4 regions of the Roseburia rectibacter genome follow, and region 3 is predicted to be linked to each of the others. Evidence: predicted binding sites of a transcription regulator. Region 3 holds the regulator's gene; each other region holds the start of a gene.
The links. The regulator HrcA, encoded in region 3, represses chaperone genes, less so after heat shock. The targets are predictions, from matches to a motif close to TGTTAGCACTCNNNNNNNNNGAGTGCTAACA.

Region 1: the regulator HrcA is predicted to act here: its motif matches at 1,554-1,584, upstream of htpG (molecular chaperone HtpG).
Region 2: the regulator HrcA is predicted to act here: its motif matches at 3,165-3,195, upstream of groES (co-chaperone GroES).
Region 4: the regulator HrcA is predicted to act here: its motif matches at 3,094-3,124, upstream of H8S51_RS18550 (CLI_3235 family bacteriocin precursor).

Annotation. Positions count from the first base shown of each region.
Region 1 covers NZ_CP092473.1:2,439,679-2,447,248, reverse strand. Annotated here, with positions in the region: gene htpG (molecular chaperone HtpG) at 1-1,450, opposite strand, end outside; gene H8S51_RS11570 (Stealth CR1 domain-containing protein) at 1,753-2,781, shown strand; gene H8S51_RS11565 (hypothetical protein) at 2,794-5,526, shown strand; gene H8S51_RS11560 (iron-containing alcohol dehydrogenase) at 5,729-6,946, shown strand; gene H8S51_RS18515 (hypothetical protein) at 7,179-7,340, shown strand; gene ppdK (pyruvate, phosphate dikinase) at 7,557-7,570, shown strand, end outside.
Region 2 covers NZ_CP092473.1:1,850,819-1,858,388, forward strand. Annotated here, with positions in the region: gene ltrA (group II intron reverse transcriptase/maturase) at 1-890, shown strand, start outside; gene H8S51_RS08720 (Cof-type HAD-IIB family hydrolase) at 1,068-1,850, shown strand; gene H8S51_RS08725 (DUF2974 domain-containing protein) at 1,872-3,017, shown strand; gene groES (co-chaperone GroES) at 3,245-3,529, shown strand; gene groL (chaperonin GroEL) at 3,592-5,214, shown strand; gene H8S51_RS08740 (pyridoxal phosphate-dependent aminotransferase) at 5,517-6,605, opposite strand; gene H8S51_RS08745 (DUF5717 family protein) at 6,694-7,570, shown strand, end outside.
Region 3 covers NZ_CP092473.1:2,721,134-2,728,703, reverse strand. Annotated here, with positions in the region: gene H8S51_RS12755 (acyltransferase family protein) at 1-738, shown strand, start outside; gene hrcA (heat-inducible transcriptional repressor HrcA) at 925-1,977, shown strand; gene grpE (nucleotide exchange factor GrpE) at 1,993-2,628, shown strand; gene dnaK (molecular chaperone DnaK) at 2,664-4,547, shown strand; gene dnaJ (molecular chaperone DnaJ) at 4,630-5,808, shown strand; gene H8S51_RS12730 (MATE family efflux transporter) at 5,831-7,162, shown strand; gene H8S51_RS12725 (putative manganese transporter) at 7,295-7,570, shown strand, end outside.
Region 4 covers NZ_CP092473.1:3,708,161-3,715,730, reverse strand. Annotated here, with positions in the region: gene H8S51_RS16995 (hypothetical protein) at 1-511, shown strand, start outside; gene H8S51_RS16990 (hypothetical protein) at 578-955, shown strand; gene H8S51_RS16985 (hypothetical protein) at 1,076-1,723, shown strand; gene H8S51_RS16980 (hypothetical protein) at 1,683-1,955, shown strand; gene H8S51_RS16975 (hypothetical protein) at 2,162-2,995, shown strand; gene H8S51_RS18550 (CLI_3235 family bacteriocin precursor) at 3,165-3,290, shown strand; gene H8S51_RS16970 (hypothetical protein) at 3,293-4,828, shown strand; gene H8S51_RS16965 (hypothetical protein) at 4,865-5,230, shown strand; gene H8S51_RS16960 (hypothetical protein) at 5,380-6,444, shown strand; partial or broken gene H8S51_RS16955 (HTH domain-containing protein) at 6,582-7,010, shown strand; gene H8S51_RS16950 (hypothetical protein) at 7,037-7,570, shown strand, end outside.

The DNA.
Region 1 (7,570 bases), 280 kb from region 3:
CCTTTTTGATCGGATTGCCGTCAGCATCTAATACCTCAGCTTCATCTTTGTTTTCGTCTTTCTTTTCTTCCTCTTTGACTAAGAGTTCCGGAAGAGTGAGATATTTGTCATCCAGATTCTTGAACAGGATGTAATCGTTCATCTTGTCACAGAACTTGGTATCTTTCAGACAGCCGAATTTGATGAACGGGCTGATGTCGTCCCAGTATTTCTCGTAATTTTCTTTATCCGTCTTGCACATACCGATCAGCTTGTCAGCTACTTTCTTGGTGATGTACTCGGAGATCTTCTTTACAAAACCATCGTTCTGCAGTGCACTTCTGGATACGTTAAGCGGTAGATCCGGGCAGTCGATCACACCTTTTAAGAGCATTAAGAATTCAGGAATGACTTCCTTGATGTTGTCGGCGATAAATACCTGATTGTTGTAAAGTTTGATGGTTCCCTCGATGGAATCATACTCGGTATTGATCTTCGGGAAGTACAGGATACCCTTTAAGTTGAACGGATAGTCCATATTCAAGTGGATCCAGAACAATGGTTCTTTGTAATCTAAGAATACTTTGCGGTAAAATGCTTTGTATTCTTCGTCGGTGCATTCGTTCGGACTCTTTGCCCAGAGAGGGTTGGTATCGTTTAATGAAACCGGACGCTTTACGATCTTTAATTTATCTTTTGCAGGAGAAACTTCAATGACTTCTTTTTCGCCGTTTTCGTTTTCTTTCTCCTCTGTTTTTGCTTCCTCATGGATCGTCTCAACGACAGTGTCTGTGTCTAATTTATCAGCGGCGTCGATCGTCTCATATTCTGTCTCAGCGTTTGCCTTCTCAAGGAAGATCGGAGTCGGCATGAAAGAGCAGTACTTTTCGATGACTTCTCTTGCACGGTACTCGTTGGAAAATTCAACGGAATCCTCGTTTAAGAAAAGGGTGATTTCTGTACCGACGCCTTCTTTGGTGCCATCAGCCATATCAAATTCAGTACCGCCGTCGCAGGACCAGTGAACAGCCGTTGCGCCGTCTTTGTAGGATAATGTATCGATCGTTACCTGATCAGCTACCATGAATGCGGAATAGAAGCCAAGTCCAAAGTGACCGATGATCTGATCGTCGTTTGCTTTGTCTTTGTATTTTTCAATGAAATCTGTTGCACCGGAAAATGCGATCTGGTTGATGTATTCCTCAACCTCGTCTGCGGTCATACCAAGACCATTATCGATAAATTTTAAGGTTTTTTCCTCCGGATTTACAACAACGTGGATCTCCGGTTTGTAGTCAGACGGTAATGTATATTCGCCCATCATTTCGAGTTTTTTTAATTTTGTGATCGCATCACATCCGTTACTGATCAGCTCACGGAAGAAGATGTCGTGATCGGAATATAACCATTTTTTGATAATCGGGAACAGATTATCGCTGTTAATTGAAAGATTTCCATGTTTCTCTGCCATATTCAAACACTCCTTTATAATCGTAATAAAATGCAGTGGGCAGATCCGCCTCGCTGCTGCCTGAATCTAATATTATAACCGCAAATTTCAAAAGTCAATAGAAAATCAGCACTCTTTTTTAATGAGTGCTAACAAAAGAAACGGAAATGCCTTAAAACAGGGAAAAACCAGTATTTCTTAAAAAAATATAAATTAAGCAGATAAATAGGATTTTCATTTTGCAGGATTTGTTTTATCATGATAACAGTGAAATTTATTAAGCAGATGAAAAAGATGTTTGCTGGGCAGAAATGGAGATTATTATGACATGCGACAATAACATTCCGGAAATTGATTTTGTGATCACATGGGTAGATGGCAATGATCCGGACTGGCAGAAACAGAAAATGGAGTACAGTATGCAGCCGGATCTGTCGCAGAAACAGGATGACAGAAAAGAGAGATACAGAGACTGGGATCTGCTGAGGTACTGGTTTCGTGGTGTGGAGCGTTTTGCACCATGGGTGCGCAGGATACACTTTGTTACATGGGGGCATCTGCCATCCTGGTTAAATAAAGAACATCCGAAGTTAAATATTGTAAATCATAAAGATTTTATTCCAGAAAAATATCTGCCGACATTTAATTCACATGCCATTGAGTGGAATATGCACAGAATCCCAGGTCTGGCAGAGAATTTTGTATATTTTAATGATGATATGTTTCTGATAAAAAAGGTCAGACCGGAACAGTATTTTAAAAATGATCTTCCGGTGGATATGCTGGCTCTTCAGCCTGATGTGGCAAATACAAAAGATCAGGTCATGCCATATATTTACCTGAATAATGCCATGCTTCTGGCAAAATATTTTGACAAACGTGAAAATATGAAAAAACAGCCGGGAGCATATTTCCATCCCGGTTATCCGTTTATGTATTTTATTTATAATATGTTAGAACTGGCGTTCCCGTTGTTTACAGGATTTTACACGGTTCATGGGCCGTCTCCTTTTAAAAAGAGTACTTTTGTGAAAATGTGGGAATTAGAGCCGGAGTTGTTAAACGAGGTGTGCAGCCATAAATTCCGTCAGAAAGAGGATGTCAGCCAGTATGTGCTCAGGGAGTATCAGAAACTGACTGGCGGTTTTGTTCCCGGCAATGTAAGAAGACTCTGCCGGTATTATGATGTCTCAAATGATAACAGCAGGATTGTGGCTGATATAGGTCATCAGAAGAGTGGAAGCGTCTGTTTGAATGACAGCAATCAGGAGATTGATTTTGAGTGGGCAAAAGAAGAACTTCATATGGGTTTTGCGCAGATCTTGAAGGAAAAATCTGCATTTGAAAAGTAAGAGGTGAAAAAAGTGATCGTATTAAAAGCAGATAGCGAATTAAAAATGACATTTGAACGGCTGATAAAGACCATGCATGCAAATGTAAACTGGACAGGTCTTTTTGTGGCACTTGATAATTATCTCATTTTACAGGGGGAAGTGCGCTCCCTGTTTTTTCATTTTGACAGTAGAAAAGTGGCGGAAAATATTGTAGATCTGCCGATCAAAGAAGATGAGATCAAAGATACCGATGAGGCAGCAGTACGGGATGTGATCAATATGATCCTGTATGCATTTGGAAAATGGGGAACGATCCAGGGACTTCGTGTGGAAAAAAATACGGAGCAGCTGAATACTCTTTTCGGGCATGTGCTTGCAGGAATCTATATTGAACCGGAATATACCACGCAGTATTTTCGTTTTTATCATGCAGGAAAGCGTATTACCTATGAAGATGTGATACAGGCGGCACTTGAGGCAAAAGAAGCAGTGCAGAAGGAAGAGGAAGCAGACGAGGAACAGGGACTCTGGCATAAAGTTGAATGGAAGATGGCGCATACTGTTTTTGAGAGAATAGAACTTTCACTGTCAGAAAGAGCAAAAGGCAGGATTGGCAATAACTTTTATAAAGTTGGTTACCGCTGCCCAAAATGCAAAGGAAATCTGCATATGATCATGTATCCGAAAGGAAAAGAGTTTCGAATCGAGACGCCTGAGGGAGTAGTCCTTTTGGCAAAAGCATGTACCTGTGCAGCGTGTCACAGATTTTATACGCCGCGCCCATGGAAACTTCTTGGAGACGGCGATATTTATCTGATGGATTTTGAGGAGGATAAAAAGGCATACGAAGATTATCTTGAGCTGATGGGGCGTAACGGCGAGCATGAGGCAAACAGCCGTTATAATGAGTATGAGGACGGCAGAAAGCCGGCGGGTGTCGAGGACGAGCAGCAGCCACTTGAGGAACTGTGCGAGGATCTGCCGGAATATTCAGATGCAGACTTTGAGGAATTATTAAATAAGATAGAAGAGGGATTTTTCCCGGAAAGCAGTATTGCAGCCTGCGAACCTGCCATACAGGAGGAAAAAAAGCGTCGTAAAAAGTTAAAGAGTACGCCTGCATCAGATCAGGACGAAGTCACAGATGATGAAGAAGAGCAGGATGAGAGCAAGAACCGGCACGCAGAAAAACAGCATGGAAATGAAAGCGCGGGTGAAAGTGGATGGAAGCGGAATGAGAACGAAAGGCTGTATGCAGATGCACGTCAGGATGAAACCGAACGACGCCATGTGAAAGGTTCCCGATATGAGAGTGACAGCAGGCAGCCGCACGAAGCTGGGCGGATTGGTGGGGAATCGTCCGATGAAAAATATGCACAGGTAAATAATGCGGAGGCACAGAAAGTCCGCGAGACTTATCAGGCTAAATTTGGAGTCGCAGACCGTATGTCAGAGCGCCAGCTTTCCGAATTAAAACACCAGCTCATGCATGAAACAAGAATTTCGCCCGAAGAGCGGAAACAATACCTGGATATGTTAGAGGAAAAAGAACAGGACAGAAAGCTTGCCGCGTTAAATAAAAAGGCAGAGAACTGCGCAGATAAAAATTATGCCGTGATGCGCCGTGTCTATGACGAGATTGCAGAGGAAAAGCTGCCGCAGGAGAAAAAACAGAATCTGCTTTTAAATCTGAAACAGAAAATGCAGACACAGGCAGAGCGGGAAGTCGCAGGGCTGGTTGGGAAAATGCCGCCTAATATGGACAGGGCACGTTACCATGCACTTCGGGAGAAATTAAAAGAATACGAAGGAGTAGATTTAACTCCATATCAGGAACGGTTAGAATCGCAGAAAAATCTTGCCGAACAGCAGGAAATAAAAAATATGATCCGCCAGTCGAGAAAAATCACCAGAGATGATCTGACAGAGCTTAAGGAGCGTCTGAAAGAAAAGGAGTTTGAGCCGGGGCTGGTTTTGCCGTATTTTGAGCAGATCGAGAATAAAATCCGTCAGATGGATGAAAATGAGATCGCAGAAATTACCGGTGATCCGGCACACATGTCCTTTGATGAGGGAATGGATGCGTATCAGAAGATTGCAGAAGGACCATATTTACCGGATTTAAAGGATAATGCATTAGAACTTTTAAGCAGGCGTCTTTCCAAGATCAAGACAGATGAGTGTGAACAGCTTGTAAATAAGCTGAAAAATGAACTGGAAGAGGCGGGAATCACAGAAAGCCAGAAACATTATTTTTACCCGGCGAGAAAAGTGCTGTTAAAGCAGGCAGCGCCGCAGGAAACAGAGGTTATCGATTATGCCATGGCATCCTATGCCGCAGGAAACGGTCTGTTTGAATATCCGATTTTTGTGGTGGACACATCGAGAAACAACAGTGGAAAAGAGGGGATTATCCTGACACCGGAACATCTATATTACAGCACACTGATGACATCTTACCGTATTGATATTCCGTCCATAGATGAGATCACTGCATACACAGGACTTTTAAACCGTGGTGTGTATGTGACAGAGAAAAATGGGAAAAAGACGAAAATTCCATATGCGGTAGAGAATAAGCAGCTCACGGCATATGCCGGGGTATTGAATGAATTTATTCATTATTTACAGGAAAAACCGGATTCGCGAAATATTTCTTATCTGGCGAAAGAAAAACATGATACGATCTGCTGCTTCCGCTGTGGTTATGTATATAAGGGAGGAAATATCTGTCCAAAATGTGGATTTAAAAACAATGCTTAGAAAATATTAAGAATTATTAAAAATGTATAAAAATGCTTCTTATTTTTGAAAGATATGATATAATGTTACCATACATATTGTTATTTAATTAACAAAATATGTGATGGTTATATAAAAGTTGCACACAGTAAATGACACAAAAAATACAGGCATGTGTATGTGTCAGGGGGCGGCCTTTTGATGGCGGCAGATTGGAGGAAAGATGGCAAGATTTACATTACCACGCGATTTGTATCACGGAAAAGGGGCATTGGAAGCATTAAAGACGTTTGAAGGCAAAAAGGCGATTATCTGCGTAGGCGGTGGTTCCATGAAACGTTTCGGTTTTCTTGACCGCGCAAAACAGTATCTGGAAGAAGCCGGCATGGAAGTACAGCTTTTTGAAGGAATTGAGCCGGATCCATCGGTGGAGACCGTAATGAAGGGCGCAAAGGCGATGGAAGAGTTTGGTCCGGACTGGATCGTTGCGATCGGAGGAGGTTCGCCGATCGATGCGGCAAAGGCTATGTGGATCAAATACGAATATCCGGATATCACATTTGAGGATATGTGCAAGGTGTTTGGTATTCCAAAACTTCGTAAGAAAGCGCATTTCTGTGCGATTTCCTCAACTTCGGGAACTGCAACAGAGGTAACTGCATTTTCCATCATCACCGATTATGAGAAAGGTATCAAATATCCGATCGCTGACTTTGAGATCACACCGGATGTTGCAATCGTTGATCCGGAACTTGCAGAGACAATGCCACAGAAACTGGTAGCACATACCGGAATGGATGCGATGACACATGCAATCGAGGCATATGTATCGACAGCGAACTGTGATTTCACAGATCCGCTTGCCCTGCATGCAATCAAGATGATCCAGCGTGATCTGGTAGGATCTTATAACGGGGATATGGAAAAGAGAGATAACATGCATAATGCACAGTGTCTTGCCGGTATGGCATTTTCCAATGCACTGCTTGGTATCGTACATTCCATGGCACATAAGACCGGTGCTGCATTTGCGGATTACGGCGCACATATCATCCACGGTGCAGCCAACGCAATGTATCTGCCGAAAGTGATCGCATTTAACGCCAAAGATGAAACTGCAAAGAAACGTTATGGTGAGATCGCAGATTTCATGGGACTTGGCGGTGATTCATTAGACGAGAAAGTGGAACTTCTGATCAAATATCTGCGTGGTATGAATGATGACTTAAAGATTCCGCACTGTATTAAGAATTATGGTGCAGACAGTTATCCGACCGAGCAGGGATTTGTACCGGAAGAAGTGTTCTTAGAGAGACTGCCGGAGATCGCAGCCAATGCCATCTTAGATGCTTGTACCGGATCGAATCCGCGTCAGCCGAGCCAGGAGGAGATGGAGAAACTGCTGAAGTGCTGCTACTATGATACGGAAGTAGATTTCTAGGATTTCTAGGATTTTTAGAGTCTGAGAATAAAAAGGAAAAGAAAAAGACAGACGGATTTTCCGGTTGGGAGGGAATGATCCGTCTGTTTTTATGTGCATTCAGCGAAGCCGATGCATGGGCTTAAGTCATTCTCGTGGACTTGCTGTGGGCTTATTTTATTCTTTGGACTTACGACTTTGAACTTTGTGCCCTGTGGTTGTGGGTCCTTTTCTGGTTTATCTGAGATTCCAGATGCACCGGCAGCTACTGTTTCCAACTTGTGCTGGTTCTGCGTGGATCATAAAAGTTGACACCACATGGTACCGTGATAAAAAATGTACCAAAAAGGTAACCTCAATTAAAAAAGGCAGCACAGGGAAAATGACGCTGTATGCGAAGTGGAAAAAGAAATAAATACTTACAAAATGTTCCACATCACGAAACAAAGTTTTACATTGTGAAAATGTAACAAAAAAACAGGGATAAATAGCAAAAAAAATGTTGCTATTTAGACAAAATATGATAGAATGAATATGTGCGTTTTAGAAATGTACATGACATGGCTTGATTATGGAAACAAATACAGTGTCCATAATTACATAGTAATATAATTTAGGAGGAATTATCAAAATGGCAAACAAATG
Region 2 (7,570 bases), 870 kb from region 3:
AGGGCAACGACTGGATTGTAGACATTGACTTGGAAAAGTTCTTTGACACAGTAAACCATGACAAGCTTATGACCATCATAGGCAGAACTATAAAAGATGGAGATGTTATCTCTATCATTAGGAAATATCTTGTCAGTGGAATCATGATTGATGATGAGTATGAGGATTCTATTGTGGGAACACCACAAGGAGGAAATCTTTCACCATTACTGGCAAATATCATGCTGAATGAACTTGATAAGGAAATGGAAAAGAGAGGGCTTAACTTTGTACGATACGCGGATGACTGTATTATTATGGTCGGAAGCGAAATGTCTGCCAATCGTGTAATGAGAAACATATCTCGTTTTATTGAAGAGAAACTAGGACTCAAAGTTAACATGACCAAGAGCAAAGTAGATAGACCAAGAGGATTGAAATATCTGGGTTTCGGATTCTACTTTGATTCAAGAGCACACCAATTTAAGGCAAAACCACATGCAAAATCAGTAGCAAAGTTCAAGAGGCGAATGAAAGAACTCACTTGTCGTAGCTGGGGCGTTAGTAACAGCTATAAGGTTGAGAAACTTAATCAGCTTATCAGAGGGTGGATTAACTACTTTAAAATAGGTAGTATGAAGGTGTTATGTGCCACGCTCGACCAAAGCATAAGATTTCGATTGCGCATGTGTATATGGAAACATTGGAAAACTCCACAGAATCGCGCGAAGAACTTAATAAAGCTAGGGGTATATAAGAAACTAGCGTACTCAACGGCTTATAATGGTGCGAGAATCGCACACTGCTGTCAAGGCGGTGCCATGAATGTAGCCGTTACAAAAGAAAGACTAACCCGTTTTGGATTAATCTCAATGTTAGATTACTACACCGAAAGGTGTGTTACTTGTTAAGTTGACTGAACCGCCGTGTACCGAACGGTACGCACGGTGGTGTGAGAGGTCGGGAAATCACTCAGATTTCCCTCCTACTCGATTATACGGTGATATGGATTTTAAAATACTTTGCTTAATGGGAAAATTCTGTTAGAATAAAAAACATCACGACGGAAGGGAAAAATAGACGATATAATGAAAAAAGCAGTATTTTTTGATATAGACGGTACATTATGGGATTTTAAGATGAATATACCGGAAAGCACAAAAGAAGCATTGAAAGAACTAAGAAAAAATGGGCATTATGCCTTCCTGTGCAGTGGAAGAAGCAGATCCAATATCAAAAGTCCCAAATTACTGGCACTCGGGTTTGATGGCATTGTGGCAGCATGCGGCACACATATTGAATTCGAGGGAGAAAAGTTATTTGAACTTTTACTGACCAACGAACAAATCAAACATATTCTTACAGTACTTAGAAAATACCAGATACCAATGGTACTAGAGGGACCAAATTATATTTATGTGGATGAAAAAGACTTCAAGGATGATCCATATGTCATTTATCTGAGAAATGAGCTTGGGGAAAACCTAAAAAGTATTACCGGAATTGCACAATATGAGGTAAATAAGCTGAGTGCGGAACTTGGAAATGCAGATGTAGAACTTGTCAGGAAAGAACTGGGAACGGAGTTTGATATGATCGTCCATGAGCCGGATGGAATATTAGAGATCGGGCAGGCGGGGCATTCCAAGGCAAGTGGCATTGAGCGTCTCTGTGCGTTTCTTGGAATCGCAAAAGAAGATACTTATGCATTCGGGGATAGTGCTAATGATGTGGAAATGCTTGAATTTGTGGCACATGGGATTGCCATGGGAAATGGTACGGATGTGGCAAAGAATGCGGCAGAATTTATTACCACAGATATCCATAAAGATGGGATCTGGAACGGACTGAAACATTATGGGCTGATCTGAATAAAAGACAGGGGGAAAAATATGGCAAATATCATGGATTATATGGACTGGCGCGGGGATTTATCGTTTGAGGCAGATGAATTTAATGAAGTTGATAATCTGATTTTAGCGCAGCTTGCGTATGTTGATTTTGAGGGGATCGTTACAGCAGAGGAAAATGCGCCGGCTGTACCGCTTAAGGAGGCATCCGGACAATTTTGGGAAAAGAATGATAAAGACGAAATCTTGGCACGGGTATCCATGACGAAATCGGCCCCGTTTGTTATGGAGAAAATGGCGGAAACAAAACGTTTTTCGGATGTAAAACTACGCTGCTATGTCAATGAGATTCGGGATGAGGAACAGTTTCAGTTTTCGGCGGTCTGTGTGGAACTGCCGGATGACAGCCTGTATGTGGCATTTCGCGGAACAGACAACACGATCACGGGCTGGCGGGAAGATTTTAATATGGGTTATCTGTCAGAAACACCGGGACAGCTCCGGGCAGTGGAATATTTGAACCGTGCAGTGACAGACAAAAAGCAGAGGGTGCGTGTCGGCGGCCATTCAAAGGGTGGAAATTTTGCCGTGTATGCCTCCGTAAAATGTGATCCGCAGATCCAGAACCAGATTTTAAATGTGTACAGCAATGATGGTCCGGGATTCCGGAGCGATATGGTGGAAAGCACAGAGTACCAGCGCATGCTGCCGAAGCTGCACACGATCCTGCCGGAATCTTCCATTGTCGGAATGCTCTTAGAACATCAGGAGTCGTTTGAAGTTGTCAAGAGCTCAAACAGCGGGATCCAGCAGCACGATGCCATGTCATGGGAGGTACTCGGAAGATCTTTTGTACATGTGGATCAGGTTGCGGCGCAGAGCCTGTTGTTGGATGAAACGATAAAATCATGGATTTACCAGTTAGACGGGGAAGAGAGGGCACAGATCGTGGAGACGGCATTTGATATGATCGAAAAAGTCGGGATCCGTACGGTAGATGATTTTTACCACAGTAAATGGAAGAAAATACAGGAACTGATGAAAGAAACCAGTAAACTTTCACCGGAGCGGCAGAAACTGTTTTCAAGAGCCATAAAACTGCTTTGGATGGAAGGAAATAAAGCAATGAAGGAGACAGTAAAACAGACCGTAAAACGCACGGTAAAACAGTCTCCGCTGAAAAAATAAAAAAAGTATAAAATCACAGAAAATGAGTGAACTTATAAAAAAACGAGAAAAAGAGAGAAAAAATAAGAAAATATTGGGATAAATAATTATAAATAGAAATATATTTGGTTGCAGATTCAAATATAAAAATCTATTATATGAACCATAAGTTAGCACTCGAAAGAAATGAGTGCTAATAACTACTCAAAAGAAATAAAACAGATGATCATAAGCAGGAGGTAAGCAACATGAAATTAGTTCCATTAAGCGACAGAGTCGTATTAAAACAGTGTGAGGCAGAGGAAACCACAAAATCAGGTATCATCCTTACAAGCAGTGCACAGGAAAAACCACAGGAGGCAGAGGTTATTGCCGTAGGTCCTGGTGGAATGGTTGATGGAAAAGAAGTTACCATGCAGGTAAAAGCCGGACAGAAGGTAATTTATTCAAAATACGCAGGAACAGAAGTAAAATTAGACGGAGAAGAATACATTATCGTAAAACAGAATGATATTCTTGCAGTCGTAGAATAAATAATTGTTCAAAGTAAAACAGATTTTTATCATTAATAAATTTCAGAAAGAGGTAGACAGATATGGCAAAGGAAATTAAATATGGCACAGAAGCAAGAGCAGCATTAGGTGCAGGTGTAGATAAACTGGCAAATACCGTAAGAGTAACATTAGGACCGAAAGGAAGAAACGTAGTACTTGATAAATCTTACGGCGCTCCGCTGATCACAAACGATGGTGTTACAATCGCAAAAGAGATCGAGTTAGAAGATGCATTCGAGAACATGGGTGCACAGCTTGTAAAAGAAGTTGCAACAAAGACAAACGATGTTGCAGGTGATGGTACCACAACAGCAACTGTTTTAGCACAGGCAATGGTACAGGAGGGTATGAAGAACCTTGAGGCAGGTGCAAACCCGATCATCCTCCGCCGTGGTATGAAGAAAGCAACAGACAAAGCAGTAGAAGCAATCCTTGCAATGTCTTCCAAGGTAAACGGAAAAGACCAGATCGCAAAAGTAGCTGCAATCTCTGCAGGAGATGAGAATGTTGGTAACATGGTTGCTGATGCAATGGAAAAAGTTTCCAACGATGGTGTTATCACGATCGAGGAATCTAAGACAATGCAGACAGAGCTTGATTTAGTAGAAGGTATGCAGTTTGACCGTGGTTATGTATCTGCTTACATGTGCACAGATATGGATAAAATGGAAGCAGTATTAGACGATCCATATATCCTGATCACAGATAAGAAGATCAGCAACATTCAGGAGATCCTTCCTCTGTTAGAGCAGATCGTACAGAGCGGTGCAAGATTACTTATCATCGCTGAGGATATCGAGGGTGAGGCACTTACCACTTTGATCGTCAACAAACTGCGTGGTACATTCAATGTAGTAGCTGTCAAAGCACCTGGCTATGGTGACAGAAGAAAAGCAATGCTTGAAGATATCGCAATCTTAACAGGTGGTCAGGTGATCAGCTCTGATCTTGGTCTGGAATTAAAAGACACAACTATGGATCAGTTAGGCCGTGCCAAATCTGTAAAAGTCCAGAAAGAGAACACAGTGATCGTTGACGGTGCTGGTGACAAAGATGCGATCGCAAGCAGAGTAAACCAGATCCGTGGTCAGATTGAGGAGACAACATCTGAGTTTGATAAAGAAAAATTACAGGAGAGACTTGCAAAATTAGCAGGTGGCGTTGCAGTTATCCGTGTCGGTGCAGCAACTGAGACAGAGATGAAAGAAGCAAAACTTCGTATGGAAGATGCTTTAAACGCAACAAGAGCAGCAGTCGAAGAAGGTATCATCGCAGGTGGTGGTTCTGCATATATCCATGCAACTAAAGCTGTTGCTGAGTTAGCTGACACCTTAGAGGGTGATGAGAAGACTGGTGCAAAAGTTATCTTAAAAGCTCTGGAAGCTCCATTATACTATATCTCTGCCAATGCAGGACTTGAGGGCGCTGTTATCATCAATAAGGTAAAAGAGTCTAAAGACGGTATCGGATTCAATGCAGCAACCGAAGAGTATGTAGATATGGTTGAGAACGGTATTCTTGACCCGGTTAAAGTTACAAGAACAGCATTACAGAACGCAACTTCTGTTGCATCTACACTGCTTACAACAGAGTCTGTTGTTGCTAATATCAAAGAAGATGCTCCGGCAGTTCCGGCAGGCAACCCTGGCATGGGAATGATGTAATAACAGGTCTCTAAGAGAAAAAACAATAGATTGTATGGCTTTGTAATACAATCTGTTGTAATAAATAAGAATGTGAAAAACACAGCAGATTGTAAAGATCTGCTGTGTTTTTTAAATTCATAGGAAATTACGCATCTCGCGGAGAAGAAGTTAGCTGTAAACAGCACCGCTCGAGCGCGAAAGAGTCGCAAGCGACTCTTTGTTCTAGGAAAATGCGTTGAAATTTGTGCTGAAAATAAGATTTTATATTTTGATGAATTACAAAAACAAATGCTGGTGAACAGATTTGTCTGACCGGATATTTACCGGAGCAGGCAGGCAAGCAGTCTGTCATTATCCTCTGGATTCATGATACAGAGCCGGATGTACTTGTTATCCAGAAATGGGAATGTGGAGCAGTCACGGATCATCATTTTTTCACGGATCGCACGGTCAAATAGATCCTGGGAAGTAAGGTCATCTTTTAAAATGCGTACCAGCATGAAATTGCCGCTTGGTTCATATACTTTAAAATCAGGGCTTTTCTGGAATGTCTGATAAATTCTTGCACGCTCTGAAGAGATCAGGTCTTTGGTAGCTTTGATGTATGCAGTGTCACGGAACATCGTCTCTCCGGCAACGACAGCCAGGGAATTGATCGTCCATGGATTTTTTCTGGTATTGATAGATTTGATCAGATCACGGTTGCCTGTGATCGCATAGCCGAGGCGGAGTCCCGGTGCCGCGAAAAATTTTGAGGTACCACGTAAAATGACAATATTGTTATAATAGTTTGTCAGTGGCACAGCGGAGATATCAGCCATATTATCGGCAAATTCCACATAAGTTTCATCCACCATGACATAAATGTCATGTTCCTTGCATGCATCTAAGATGTGACGCATTTCTGTTCTTGTAATGCAGGATGATGTAGGGTTGTTCGGGTTACATATAACGATCAGATCAATGCTTTCGTTCAGATGAGAGATAAAATCATCAACATCTAAACGGAAATTATCCTTTTCGCGAAGCGGATAATAGAGTGTCGTACCTCCGCCAAGAGAGATCTCACGTTCGTATTCGGAATAAGTAGGACCGATGACCATTGCCTTTTTCGGGTGCTCAATCTGTATAAAAAGAGAGATCAGTTCTGTGGAACCGTTACCTACGATGACGTTTTCATATTCTGTACCGCAGTATTCTGCGATGCATTTACGAAGAGATGTATATTCCCTGTCAGGATATGTCGTGATCACATCGATCTGCTCGGAAAGAGCGGTACGAAGAAGCGGTGATACACCAAGCGGGTTAACATTTGCAGAAAAACTGACGATCTCTTCTTTTCTGATGCCGTAGATCTGCTCTATTTTTTCTAAATCACTTCCGTGAAAATGGTCTTTGTGTTTTATCATTGCGAACTCCTCCAAATTGGTTTATAATCTATTATAATGATTGTCATTGAAAAAGCAAGCAATTAAAAGAGAAAAAGCGGGTGTCGATTTGCGAAGACGGATACAACAACTGGCAAGGGGAAAATTCGAACACTTAAAGCCATCTCTTTCAATTTCTGTGGATAAAATTGACATTACTGCAATGGAAGGAAATGACGTTTCGGGGGATTTTGTGATCACAAGCACAAATCATGTGCCGATGCGTGGAATCGTATATTCTTCCAATCCGAGGATGGAATGTCTGACACCACAGTTTGAAGGGGAAGAAATAAGGATTCGTTACCAATTTCATAGTTATGGTCTGGTTGAAGGTGATATTCAAAAAGGAGAGTTCTGTATTGTAGTAGAACAGGGTGAATATAACCTTTCTTTTGTTGTGTCTGTTTCTAAATTGTATGCGGAATCTTCTGTCGGGAAAATAAAAAATTTATCCGATTTTGCCAGACTGTCAGAAAATGATTTTGAAGAGGCATTTCATCTGTTTTATTCTGGAAAATTTAAAAATATATTTCATTCCGGTGAAAAAAGAGAAATGCTTTTGTATGAGGGATTGTCAAAAGGAACTCCCTCCGGTCAAAAGGTAGAAGAATTTTTGATCGGTATTCATAAAAAGAAGCGTACAAAGGTTTTGCTAAAAGAGAGCAATGCTGTATTTTATCAGGTACATGAAAACAGACTGGAAACTTTTCAGATAAACAGGAGCCAGCACGGTTATCTTGAAATCAGAGTCAGTTCAGATGCAGGTTTTTTAGCCTTGAAGAAGCCAAGGGTTACCGATGAGATGTTCGTGGGGAGCGTCTGCGATGTAGAATATTACATTGTGGCAGAAAAAATGCATGCCGGAAAGAATTTTGGAAAGATATGTCTGGAAGTGCCGGGACAGGAAACGTTAATTTATCATGTATGTGCCACATCAAAGCCGGAAA
Region 3 (7,570 bases):
AAAAAAAGAAGTGCTGCCGGAAATTTGTCAGAACTGGCGAGAAGATTTTTTCTGATCGGTTCTTATATACAGCTATGGTATCTTCTTGCAACGGTTGTGGCGGTACTGTTATTGTATCTTCTTGCAACGCACTTTCAGTGGAGTGTAAAAAGAATTGTAGTGGCTGCCGTACTATTATATCTGGCTGGAGTCTGCCATAACACTTATCATCATGCTTTTGATGATCTTTCTCTGGCTGCAAATGAGATCAGATGGTATCTTTCTGTATTTGCCACCGCAAGAAATGGCCTGTTTTTTGGATTCCCGTTTGTGACGATGGGATATTTGTTCCGGGTAAAGGCAGACCGGATCAGAAAAAATGATTATGGATGGCATACGATAGTTTTTCTGGCACTCATGATGTTAGAAGAGTGGATCGTCACTCAGAAAATTGGCGAATCATCCCATGATATGTATCTAATGACACCTCTTGTCACGGCAAATCTTTTTCTGGCAGCCGCTTTTTGTCCGGTAAGCGATAAGCGGGGAGCAATGGCAAAGATTATGCGTGAACTCTCGACTGAGATTTTTCTTTTACACATGCTGGTATATTTCTGGTATAAAAAGATTATGGAGAGTCTGGGACTGGATGCAGGAAATCATCTGGTGCGTTATCTGGTGGTTGTTAGTGGCAGTGTTCTGATCGGATTAATCCTCATATATATAGGAAGAAAAAGGAATAAAACCGTAAAATTATAAAAAAAATATAAAACCGCAGAAATTATAAAAATTAGTGTTGACAAAAGAATATGATGGTGCTATTTTAAGTACATAGATGTTAGCACTCCACAATAACGAGTGCTAACAGATATAAAAAGTAACTGGGAACTAAGGCAGATGCCAGATTCTTACAGAGAGTTACAGAGTATGGAGATGGAGAAGAGAATGGACGAGGAATTCGAGTTAGACGAACGAAAAACGAAAATTCTTGATGCAATCATCCGCAACTATTTAGAGACAGGCGAACCGGTTGGATCACGAACGATATCCAAGTATACCGATTTGAATTTAAGCTCTGCAACGATCCGTAATGAGATGGCAGATCTGGAAGAACTTGGATACATTTTACAGCCGCATACTTCAGCCGGCAGGATTCCTTCTGACAAAGGATACCGCTTTTATGTGGATCATCTGATGGAAGAGAAAAAACGTGAGGTCGATGAGATGAAGAGTTTCGTCATCGAACACACGGAGAAGATGGATCAGGTGTTGCAGCAAGTGGCAAAGATATTGGCGAACAATACCAATTATGCAACGATGGTAACAGCACCGACGTTCCATAAGAATAAAGTAAAGTTCATCCAGTTATCCAATATGAATGAAGAACAGATCTTAGCAACGATCGTTACCGAAGGAAATCTGGTCAAGAATAAAATTATTCCGGTCAGTGAACCAATCGATAATGAGACGATGTTAAAACTGAATTTCCTGTTAAATGCGAATTTAAATGGTCTTGCATTGCAGGAGATCAATCTTGGAACCATTGCAAAGCTGAAAGAGCAGGCAGGCATTCACAGTGACATCATCAGTGATGTGCTTGATACTGTGGCAGAGACGATGGGACAGGATGAGGACATCCGCATTTATACAAGCGGAACAACCAACTTCTTTAAATATCCGGAGTTAAGTGATTCGGAGAAAGCGAGTGAGCTGATCTCCACATTTGAGGAGAAACAGCAGTTAGCGAGCCTTGTAACTGAAAACCTGTTAGATGATGATAATACAGGGATTCAGGTTTATATAGGAAATGAAAGCCCGATACAGACCATGAAGGACTGCAGTGTTGTGACAGCAACTTATGAATTGGGCGAAGGCGTTCGTGGAACGATAGGAATTGTCGGACCGAAGCGAATGGATTATGAGAAAGTAATGGATAACCTGAAAACCTTGAAAAATTCCTTAGATGGAATTTTAAACAAGGATAAGGAACAGACATAGAAAGGTGGTTCATAGATGTCAGAGATGAATGAAGAGGTATTAGACGAAGCAATGGAGAATTCCACAGAGGAAAATGCTTCTGAAACCCAGACGGATGAAAATGTGACATCCACGGAAGAGACAACTGAGACAGCAGATACGGAAGAAGCAGAAAATGCTGATACGGATTCTGAAGATTCAGATAAAAAGAAATCTTTTTTCAAAAAGAAAAAAGATAAAAAGGATGAGCAGATCGAAGAGCTTACTGACAAAGTCAAAAGACAGATGGCAGAGTTCGATAATTTCCGTAAGCGTACAGAAAAGGAAAAATCACAGATGTACGATATGGGAGCCAAAACGATCGTAGAAAAGATCCTGCCGGTAATTGATAACTTCGAGCGTGGTCTTGCAGCTGTTCCGGAAGAAAGCAAAGAAGATGCTTTTGTTGTCGGAATGGATAAGATCTACCGCCAGATGCTTACCGTATTAGAGGAAGCAGGTGTAACACCGATCGAAGCAGTCGGTGCAGAATTTGATCCGAATTTCCACAACGCAGTAATGCATGTGGAGGATGAAACCTTAGGAGAAAATGTAGTAGCAGAAGAACTCCAGAAGGGATATATGTACAGAGATACTGTAGTAAGACACAGTATGGTAAAAGTAGCAAACTAAGTATTTCATAGATATTAGATGAGGAGGAAATCATTATGAGTAAAATCATTGGTATTGACTTAGGTACAACAAACAGTTGTGTAGCTGTTATGGAAGGTGGAAAACCTACCGTTATCGCAAATCAGGAAGGTGCAAGAACAACACCATCTATCGTTGCATTCACAAAAACAGGCGAGAGATTAGTAGGTGAGCCTGCAAAACGTCAGGCTGTTACAAACGCAGAAAAGACCATATCTTCTATCAAGAGACATATGGGTACTGATTATAAAGTAGCAATTGATGATAAACAGTATTCTCCACAGCAGATTTCTGCAATGATCTTACAGAAATTAAAAGCTGATGCAGAAGGATACTTAGGAGAAAAAGTAACAGAGGCTGTTATCACAGTTCCGGCTTACTTCAACGATGCCCAGCGTCAGGCAACCAAAGATGCAGGTAAGATCGCAGGCCTTGATGTAAAACGTATCATCAACGAGCCGACAGCAGCAGCTTTAGCTTATGGTCTTGACAATGAGAAAGAGCAGAAGATCATGGTATACGACCTTGGTGGTGGTACATTTGATGTTTCTATCATTGAGATTGGCGATGGTGTTATCGAAGTATTATCTACAAACGGTGATACACATCTTGGTGGTGATGATTTTGATAACAGAATCACACAGTGGATGATCGATGAGTTCAAGAAAGCAGAAGGTGTTGATCTTTCTACTGATAAGATGGCTCTTCAGAGATTAAAAGAAGCTGCTGAGAAAGCAAAGAAAGAGCTTTCTTCTGCAACAACCACAAATATCAACCTTCCGTTCATCACAGCAACTGCTGAGGGACCGAAACACTTTGATATGAACTTAACAAGAGCAAAATTCGATGAGTTGACACATGATCTCGTTGAAAAGACAGCTATCCCGGTTCAGAATGCTATGAGAGATGCAGGACTTACTAATGCTGATCTTGGTCAGGTATTATTAGTTGGTGGTTCTACACGTATCCCGGCAGTACAGGATAAAGTAAAACAGTTAACAGGCAAAGAGCCAAGTAAGACATTGAACCCGGATGAGTGTGTTGCCATCGGTGCATCTATCCAGGGTGGTAAACTTGCAGGAGATGCAGGTGCAGGTGAGATCTTACTTCTTGATGTAACACCACTTTCACTTTCCATCGAGACAATGGGTGGTATCGCAACAAGACTGATCGAGAGAAATACAACAATTCCTACAAAGAAGAGCCAGATCTTCTCAACAGCAGCAGATAACCAGACAGCAGTAGATATCAACGTTGTACAGGGTGAGAGACAGTTTGCAAGAGATAACAAATCCCTTGGACAGTTCCGTCTCGATGGTATCCCGCCAGCACGTCGTGGTGTTCCGCAGATTGAGGTTACATTCGATATCGATGCAAACGGTATCGTAAATGTATCTGCAAAAGATTTAGGAACTGGAAAAGAACAGCATATTACAATCACAGCAGGTTCTAACATGTCTGATGATGAGATCGATAAGGCAGTAAAAGAAGCTGCAGAGTTCGAAGCACAGGATAAGAAGAGAAAAGAAGCAATCGATGCAAGAAACGATGCTGATTCCTTCGTATTCCAGACACAGCAGGCATTAGATCAGGTTGGGGCAAACCTTGATCCGGCTGATAAATCTGCAGTAGAAGCTGATATGAATGCAGTAAAATCATTCTTAGATGCACATCAGAATCCGGAAGAAATGACAGAAGCTGATGTAACAGAGCTGAAATCCCTTCAGGAAAAACTGACAGAGAGTGCTCAGAAGGTATTTGCAAAGATGTATGAGCAGACACAGGCAGCACAGGGAGCAGCAGGTGCAGGTCCTGACATGAGCGGTATGGGCGGTAACGCACAGGCTGGCGGATCTTCTGCAGATGATGATGTCGTAGACGCAGACTTCAAAGAGGTTTAATCATCAGAAATAATAAAAATACAACGGGGTTTCCGGGGGTTTTCCCGGAAACCCTGTATGCAGTTTGAGAGAGGAAAACGTTATGGCAGATAAGAGAGATTATTATGAAGTCTTAGGCGTGAGTAAAACGGCAACAGATGCTGAGATCAAGAAAGCGTTCCGTGTACTTGCCAAAAAGTATCATCCGGATATGAATCCCGGAGATAAGGAAGCGGAGGCAAAGTTTAAAGAGGCACAGGAAGCATATGCAGTGCTAAGTGATGCAGAGAAGAGAAAACAGTATGATCAGTTTGGTCATGCGGCATTTGATGGCAGTGCCGGTGGAGCAGGCGGATTTGATTTTTCCGGTATGGATATGGGAGATATCTTTGGGGATATTTTCGGAGATTTCTTCGGCGGTGGATCAAGAAGACGTGGCAATGATGGACCGATGAAAGGTCAGAATCTGCGTACCAGCGTCCGCATTACATTTGAGGAAGCTGTATTTGGCTGTGAGAAAGAGATCGAGATGGTCTTAAAGGATGAGTGCCAGAAATGCCATGGTACAGGTGCAAAACCTGGAACAACACCGGAGACCTGTACAAAATGCGGTGGTAAAGGTAAAGTGGTTTTTACCCAGCAGTCTTTCTTTGGGACAGTACAGAATGTACAGACCTGTCCGGACTGTGGCGGCTCCGGAAAGGTGATCAAGGATAAATGTCCTGATTGCCGTGGAACCGGATACATTTCAAGTAAAAAGAAAATTCAGGTATCGATTCCTGCCGGAATTGACAATGGACAGAGTGTCAGAATCCGTGAAAAAGGTGAACCTGGCATCAATGGCGGACCGCGTGGAGATCTGTTAGTAGAGGTAGTAGTATCTCGTCATCCGATCTTCCAGCGCCAGGATATGAATATCTATTCTACGGTACCGATTTCATTTGCACAGGCGGCATTAGGCGGAGAAGTTCGCATTAATACGGTGGATGGTGATGTTTTATACGAAGTGAAAGCAGGTACTCAGACAGATACGAGAATACGTCTGAAAGGAAAAGGTGTGCCTTCTCTTCGCAATAAAGCTGTGCGTGGTGATCATTACGTAACTTTGGTGGTACAGGTTCCGACATCTTTAAATGCAGAAGCAAAAGAGGCACTGCGTAAATTTGATGAGGCGACAGGTAATACTTTAAACAAGTCGGCAGAGAGCGCAGGAACAGCAGAAAAGCCGAAAAAGAAAAAGGGATTCATGGATAAGATCAAAGAATCCTTAGATGATATCTAAAAATAGGGCAGATAACAGAAAAATGAAAGAAAACGAAATTTTTGAAAAAGCACCGGTATCTAAGGCTTATTTTACAATGGCACTTCCGGTAGTGCTCAGCATGGTGGTATCGCTGATCTATAATATGGTGGATACTTATTTTATTGCAGGGACAGGAAATACTGATCTTGTGGCGGGTGTATCACTTGGAGCACCGGTTTTTACGCTGATGATCGCACTGGGAGATATCTTTGGACTTGGAGGAAGCTCTGTTATTTCAAGAATGTTTGGGAAAAAACAGGATGACGACGGAAGAAGGATGAGCGTATTCTGTTTTTATGCTGCAATTTTATGTGGTATTCTGGTGATTATCATAATGCTGGCTTTTCGCATGCCAATTCTCCATATGCTGGGAGCAGATGAAGATACATTGTGTTATGCGTCTGCATATTATACGGGTATTGTGATCGGAGCACCGTTTATTATTTTATCCTTTACACCATCAAACCTGCTCCGTACGGAAGGCTTTGCGAAGGCGTCTATGGTAGGAACGATATTGGGTGCAGTTGTGAATATGGTGTTAGACCCGGTATTTATTTCTCTGCTTGGATTTGGGGCAGCAGGAGCTGCAATCGCAACGGTCATCGGATATATATGTGCAGATCTTTATTTTCTGTGGTTTTTACTGAAACGAAGCCAGAAATTGTCTGTAAACCCTGTGGGATTTCATATTTCGGCTGATGAACTGAAGCCGATTTTTGCCATCGGAATCCCTGCATCGATCACAAATCTGATGCAGAGTTTTGGAATGGCACTGACAAACCGTTTTTTACTGCCTTACGGCAATGAAAAAGTGGCTGCAATGGGAATCGTTATGAAAGTAAATATGATCGCTGTGCTGGTATTAGTTGGATTTGCATTTGGTGCGCAGCCGCTCATTGGGTACAATTATGGAGCAGATAATAAGAAACGGTTAAAAGAAATTCTGGCATTCTGTTATAAATTTGAGTGCAGTCTTGCCGTGATCCTTGCCGCAGCCCTGTCACTTGCAGCAAAACCGCTGATACGGGTATTTATGGATGATGCACAGATTGTAAATTCCGGCGTGGAAATGCTTAAATACCAGCAGATGGGAATGTTATTTGTAGCGATCGTTCTTGTGACGACCTGTACATTCCAGTCTGCCGGAAAGGCATGGGGAGCGTTCTGGCTGTCGGTCAGCAGACAGGGACTTATCTTTGCTGTTGTGATATTGACTGCATCCCATCTGGCAGGCTATACCGGAGTATTGGCAGCGCAGGCAGTTTCAGATTTTCTGACGGCGGTGCTTGCAATTCTTTTTTACCGGCATTATTTTGGTTCACAGCACAATTAATTTCTAAATAACAATATTCAAATGTTAATACGAAAATTTTCTTGACATTCAGATATTTCTGCGTATAATAAAAATGCAAACAAGTTGCAAATGCAAAACGATTGCAAAATAATTGCAGGAATGGAGTGCCATATGTTAGATATTATTTTAGATACTTTATTAGACAGTGTAAAATTACTGCCTTTTTTGTTTGTAACATACCTTCTGATGGAGACATTAGAGCATAAAACCGGAGGAAAGGCAAAAAACCGGATCAGAAATGCCGGAAAAAGCGGACCAGTATGGGGCGCGTTGCTTGGAGTGATACCGCAGTGTGGTTTTTCTGCCGCAGCATCAAGCCTTTATGCAGGGCGTGTGATCACAGTCGGAACACTGCTTGCGATTTTTCTGTCGACCTCCGATGAGATG
Region 4 (7,570 bases), 990 kb from region 3:
ATATTTAAAAAGTATCCGTGAAAGTAAAAATGGGTATGGTTTCGATGATATTGGAATGGGAGCTACATATGCCTATTCTACTATGTATCAAAAAATTGTAGAAGGATATAGGAATGGAACAAGAGAAGTGTATGTATGCGATAATCCAGAGAGTGGAAAAAGACGTCTGTTGTCAATGGATGAAGAATTGGAAAAGCTAAATAAAGGTTTTGAGGAACTGATAAAATGGGACAAAATGGTTGCCAAAAGTCAAAAGCAAAATGCAGAAAATAAGCAGAAATTTCAGAATACAAAATTGGATGAATCGTTTGATGCCTTTGATATAAATCAGGCATGTGATTATATTCAAGATTCTTATTTAGAGTTCCGTTCACTTTATCTGGAGCAATATGAAAGAACGGGAGGAAATATAGATATAAAGTCTTTGTTTTCTTCTGTTTTAAGAAGCGGAAATCAGGATATGCATAAATATTGTGAATTTCTGTTTGAAAAAATTGGTTTTATTGTTTAATGCGGGTATTAAAATGTTTGAGAAATATTGAAATAATAAGGAAAAAGCAAGGGAGGGCAGTGGACTATGAACATTTTAAATAAACAGATTGATTCCATCTATGACCGACAGAAAAATTTATATAGTAAATATCCGCATTATAGCCAACAGAATGCAGAAAGTAAAAAGGTATGCGAACAAGAAAAAATCACAGCAACATCTGGAAAGGATGTATTGGGTATCACAAAAGGAGATAAAGAAAATTCTTATATTGTGCATTTCTCTGATTCTGCAATGGTCAGCAGGGCAGTTGCAAGAGGATATGTTACGGTCAATGGTAAAGAGGTGGAATTGACGGAAGATACCAAGCAGCAGTTGTTAAAGACAGACAAAGAAGCAAGTGCTGCGAGAGAAAAGGCATATCAGGATTGGTTGATAGTTTCTCGCAACTCTATTTTACCATAAATCTTGAGGAGATATTTTATTTTAACAACAAAAAATGCCGTATTTATGCGGCTTTTGGCGTTTCGCAAACGCCTATTTGATATAAAGGCATGAAAAAGTGCTGATAAAGGAGGATTAAAAATGGCTATTAGTGGAGTAGGACAGAGTTATTATCAGAACAATGTTGCAACAACGAAAAGTACAAAGAGCGTAAACAGCACGGGAGAAACGGGCAATACAAAGGAATTATCAGAAGCGGAAGAAATGGCGATTTTCAAAAAGGAATTTTATGCTGAAATTGATAAGATACCCAGAAATAGAACTATAACCAATGTGGCTATCAACATATCAGAGGAAGCATTTAAGAATATGAAAGATGATCCGGAGTACAGGGAAAAGATATTATCAGCACTTAAACGTGACTTAACTTCGTCCTTTGCACCGTTGGAAGCTTCTATGGTGCTCACTGTAGGAGCTACTGCTAAAGATTATAGGGGCGATTCATGGTCTGGTGTTAATAATCAGTCGGAATTTTATGCTCGTTCACAAAACAGTTTTTATAAAAAGACAAGCAACAAGAAAGATAGACAAAAAGAGCTTTTGGAAGAATATCTGGAAAAACGGGCGCAGGTTAAAAAACAGCAGCAGGAAATGTTGAATGAAAAGATTGCAAAGCAGGAACAGGAAAGAAGCCGATTATTACGGTCGTGGAACAATGAAAGGCTGTTGTCAAAAGCGTCTAATGCTTATGAAGCAAGATACCAAACGGCAGTTGTTAAAGGTAGATAAAGAAGCAAGTGCCGCAAGAGAAAAGGCATATCAGGATTATGTTATGCAGTATGAGATGGCGGTTGCAAAGCAACAGAGTGAAGCGTGGAGAAAAGCGATAGATGGAGTGCCGGATAGTTTAAGAATGTTGTTGGAAATAAATAATACTGAAAATGTGCCGGAATATTCAGAAAAACAAAAAAGCAATATAACGATGCAATCAAGGCTTATGATCATACCGGTAACGGTGTAAGCTGGTCGCAGTTTGAATGGAAAACTTACGATACACAGATGACAGTCACATTTGAGGATTCGGTGAAAGTTGAAAGCATTTCAAAAAATGGAAAGTTTAAGTGTATTATGGAGCCATATCCGGGTAATGAATTAGATTTTTAAAAAGTATTTCATGTAGGAGTCAGAGCATATTACTGACTCCTATGCAGAAAGGAGAACAATTTTATGAGTATAACGAAAGTTGGAAGTTCCTATAATTTCATTTATAACACAAAGACAGGTAAATTATCTACAAAAGATGGCAGCAAAAATGAATTTGTTGATTTTTGCAATGGAGATGTAAAGGGAGAAGATACAGAGACACTGAATCATTTTGATGAGCATACAAGATATCAGTTTACAAGAATGCTGTTTGCATATGGAACCGGAATGACCGGACAGAATCCTTTTGCCAATGATGAGAAAGTCGAGATTACAGCGGATATAGACAGTGCAACCCATACTTCCTTTTATGTGAATGGGCAGAAAGCGTTTACGGCAATTACGGGTATGTCATATCTCCCATCCGAGATTCAAACCTTTGGAACCGTACAGCAGCCATTTAAAACCAGAGGGTACAAACCATATGATCCCAGTACAAACAGTATCACGATTGGGGTTGGAAGCAGATTTAATCTTGGAAATGGATACAGCATGACGGTACAGGAAGATTTTGTCTGGGGCGAGGGCTATGGAAACGGAAGCAAGGCAGATGATGAAAGATGCAATATGATGATAGGTGGTCTGAGCTCCCTGATACATTTTGCGGATCAGCAGTATTTTTCAAGTATGACAGATACATACACCGATTATATTTTAGATTTTCTTGCGTCACAGGGAGTGGATACAAGCAGAGAATTTGTGATAAACGGGACACATTGCGAACTGGTAAATGGGAAAATAAGTGAAGTTGGTAACGATTATGTGGTGCCTAGTTCCATTCAGCAGAAAGCAGTGAAAAGATATGAAGAAAGTATGTCACAGCTTTTGAATAGCGGAACTTGGTATAGATGGTCATAAAAGTAATAGATCACTTGGACCGTTATGGAGAGTGAATAGATTCCGAATGACAGAGGAAAGGACAGCATATCTGCAACAGGAAAAAGAATTTTATACAGTGTTGGCATCCAAAATAGGAGAATAATAAATGCATGATGCAAAAATGATATTGAGATAGGAGGAGTTCCATATGAAATTAGGGAAGAAAACAAAGACTGAAAAAGGAACATTTATGGCATATGCTTCTTGTTCATGTACTTGCTTCTGTGTATGTAAGTGCCAGAACTGTAATAGATCATTGGGGAGAAGAAAATAGAAATGGAAATAAACAGTAATCATTCTACATATGGGGCAGCATTTCGTCAAAAACCGATTTTTTTCATGTCTGGAAAGGAAACAGTGGCATTTTTTGAAGGAAAACTGAAGAAAAATATGACACTTCAGGAAGATTCCTGTACACTTGGCAGCAATGACACTTATCGCAGACAGCATACCACTTATGAGGTTTCGGACAAGAAGAAGGGAAGTACGTTTCTGGATCTGGATTTTCTGATTAAGGACGAAACCAGCAGTCTGAAAGGAAATCTCAGTGATAAAAAGGATGTGGATTTCTACAACTTTTCCATTCCATTTAATCGAACCATACAGAATTATTTTGGGGTTCAAATATACATGGACATGCCGGAAGGCTGTGATTATGACCTCACCTTATATGATGAATATGGCAATCAGGTCGGAAAGGCAGAATGGGACGGGGAAGGACGTAAAACACTGACCATCCCGAACTGGGATACAAATACCAATAAATATTGTATCAAAATAGAAAACAAAAATGGGGAAGAAGTTTCTCCGCATGATTATTATAAAATCAGTTTCAAGGTTACGGAAAATAAAGAACAGGAAAAGACCGATGCCATAAGGGAGGCATTCGGGAACCTTCACGGTGCATACAGCCGGAAAGATGAAAATTGGAGGGAATACCTCGACAAATATAATGAAGTCCTGATGGATACAGAGAAAAATTATACAAAAGAAATGGAGAAACTCCACCAGAAGCAGTTTGAAAGTCTGCCGGAAGAAAAACAATACAAAGGCGGGCGCACAGTGGATGAATTGTTGCAGGACATGGCAGAAGGAAAGACACTGGATGATGCGGAAATGGAGTATGTGAAGATTTTTGCCAATCTGAAAGATTTTGAGAAAGCACAGCAGAAGGCGGAACTGAAACATGATTTTTCCGAGGATTTTGTAAAGGATCTGGAAAGCAAAGGTATCTCCCGTGATGAGCTGGAGGGAATGCAGATAAAGATTGAAAGCAATGGGAATGTAACAGTGAGCGGTATCGAAGATAAAGAAGTCCGGGAACAGGTTCAGAAACTGGTAGAGGAAAAGTACAGTGACCGGATGTATCAGTATTACACAGGAATTGCTGACAGTGTGGGAAATCTGTCGTCCAATACCTACCAGTATGCCACGGATGTGCAGGAAGTCAGGCGTTACTTAAAAGGGGTTACGGGAGAAGATATTTCTCTGGAGAACCTTTACCTGACACCAGACGGAAAGATTGGCGGGCTGCCGGAAAAAGCTGCTAATCTGATTAACAAAACAAAGGACAATGCCAAGATAGAGCGGATAAAGGATGCATTGATAAATATTATAGGACATAACCGGACAAGCGGTGATCTGGGGATTCCAGACTTTACTTCGGAGTTTCAATTCAGTAATGGTGCTTTTTCTGTGGCAGACAGTGGTTTTACGGTGGATATGGCGGCATTGGATAGAAGGCTGACGCCACAACCGCATGATAACATGTATTCGGATATGTATGCGTATAGTTTCAGGAAAGTATTATGATTATGAAAAGTAATTATACACAAGGAGAATGAACAGATGGTAATAACCCGCACAGTAGAGATGCATGCGCAGCTTGTGGGATATGATTTTAAGAAAAAAGGTTTACCCACTGATAAAAATATTGCAGTAGAAAATAGTAAAGTTTCCAATGATTATTTCTGGAAAACAAATAAATATACGGATCAGGATGTGTTTGGAAGAACACTGGATCTGACGGCACTTATCAATAAGCCGGACGGATATTTAAAGGGAAGTTTATCGGATACGGAGGATGTGGACTATTACGAATTCAATATTACAGAGTACCGGGCATTAAGTTTCGCGAAGGATACCTATAATAAGGATATTACGATCACTTTAGATCATATACCGGAAATAATGTATATAAAGTTGATGATTTAGGCAGATATTATATGTTTGCATAAGATATATATACAAGTATGAAACTATAAAAATATAGTATGTTTTATGTGGTAAAAATATTGTATTTATGAGACTTTTGGTATTTCACAAATACCTAAGAAAAAATAAAGTAGAGGAGAGTGTATATTATGAATATTGATTACAGTCAGTTTTACAGAGGAACAACGAATATTCCCTCATATGGGAATGGTATATATAAGAAAGACACCCTTGTAAAGTATGAATTTAACACTACAGATGAACATGGCAATAAGATTATGGACAAGATGTCAAGGGAAGAAACCCTGCAGGCGATGAAGGACATCGGTTCGCAGTATGGAGATGCGGTTATTGTTGAATTTTCGGGAGATGGAATGGCTGCACTTGTGGAAAACAAGAAAGGTATAGTGGATGCCAATGTAACACAGGAGCAGCGGGAATCAATGGAGGCGAGAAATGCAGCGTTCCAAAAAGAAATTACGCAGGTTGATAACTCCCTAGAACTTCCGGCATATTCCGGAATGTATGGTGCAGACAAGGCGGTTGCATCTGCGGTGGAGAACTGCAGCAAAGAGGAACAGGGATTTGTGTATGATATCATCCGTCAGAATTTCCTTGTTGGAAATACTGGCTCTATGACAGAGGAAGAACGGCAGGCAAATATTTCACTTGGTATGAAAAAAGCGGAATATGCGGCAGAGAATTTTATCCCGGAAGATAGCATAAAACCATTTTTGGAAGCAATGGAGTCTATCGCAAAGCTTGCGAGCGCAGGAAAAGCTGACAATAACGGAAATATGGACTATGGAGTAGGGAAAGGTACATATCTTGGACATGGTAGCAATATTGTAAAGACTACAAATGCGCTTGATATGATGAGGACGATGGACGGCAGTGCATACACGGAATATCAGAAGATTAGTAAAGAAAGCAGCAATGAGGACAGACAGCTTAATGCATTAAAATACCTTACAAATTGGTATGAAGGGGCAGTGAAAAAGAATCCTTCGATGGTTGATAATTACGAAAAGCAGTCGGAGGAATATGTGGAGAAAAATGTAAAAGATCAGAAGCTGGATGCAACTTTTTCAGATATAAAGACAGAAAATAAAGCGGCTTTTTTTGAAAGTCTGAAAGTGTTCCAGAATAATAATCCTAATTTTCTCTCATCTATCATAAATCGGGAGCTGGCATCTAAATTTTGGAGCATTTGATAAACGTAGATTGGAAAAGTTATAATTGCTCGGAAAATGGAAGATAACAACAATAAAGTGTAGAGTGTGCCTTTCACATAGGGACACTTGTTACAAGCAATATTGTAAATGATACAAGTGGAGATTAAGGCACAAATATGATAAAAACAAAAAATATTTCAGAAATGTTGACTTCTTTAATTGAGGAGTATCGTTTTAATAAAAATACTCTTTCAAAATATTTAGAAATAACTGAAGAAACAGTAGATTGAGTAGTAATGGGCAATGTGGAATGTTTGCCAGATGATCCTGCATTGCGTCTTAAAATACTTAGTAAAGCAGGATTTCTGTATTTTGGAGCGATTGAAGATAAGGATAGGCAATTAAGCGGTTTTTTGGAAGTGCTTGTTTCCTATCATGGCATATCCAAGCTAACGATAGCAAAAATGGCTGGTGTTGAGGAAAATGATATTGACAGGCTTTTAGTCAATCCACCAGAAAAGATTGAAATCGAAGTAAAGTATAAAATTGCTGTGACGGTTATGGAACTGCGATTTTGGCTAAAAGATTGTGAATCACCGATATAATCGGGATTTGTGAGTAGAGGGCACTTATGAAAAATAAAAGTATCAATCAAGTTTCCATAATAAATGGTGAAGATGGTCCCACAAGTGTTTTTATATTTGGAGAAGCTCAAAAGCAATCTCTAAAGATTAGAATCCGAAAAGCTATCTATCAATCCAGACGAAAAAGGATAGAAAAGAGAATAGCGGCCAACCCGCATACCCTTGCGGAAGTGGTGCAATACGCAAAGGATCATTATGATTTAGTGGAAATCAATCCTGCCGCAACAAATTGGATAGAACGACAGAAAAATCTAAAAGCTAGTTTGATTATGCAGCATAAACCAGAACTTTTGGGCCAAAGGAAGGATATTCCAAAACCAGATTTTCATAATGAAGAATCTGTTAAAAATTTTTTGAATGAAATGGAAATTAGAAATAAATTGATTGACCAAATGCCTGATAATGTAATTCCCATGGATTTTCATTTATATGAAATAAAAATTGGTGAGGATTTAATGGAAATAGAGGTAGATTATACCTGGAATATATTTGGAATATCTTACTCTGGCAATAAGTCGGTC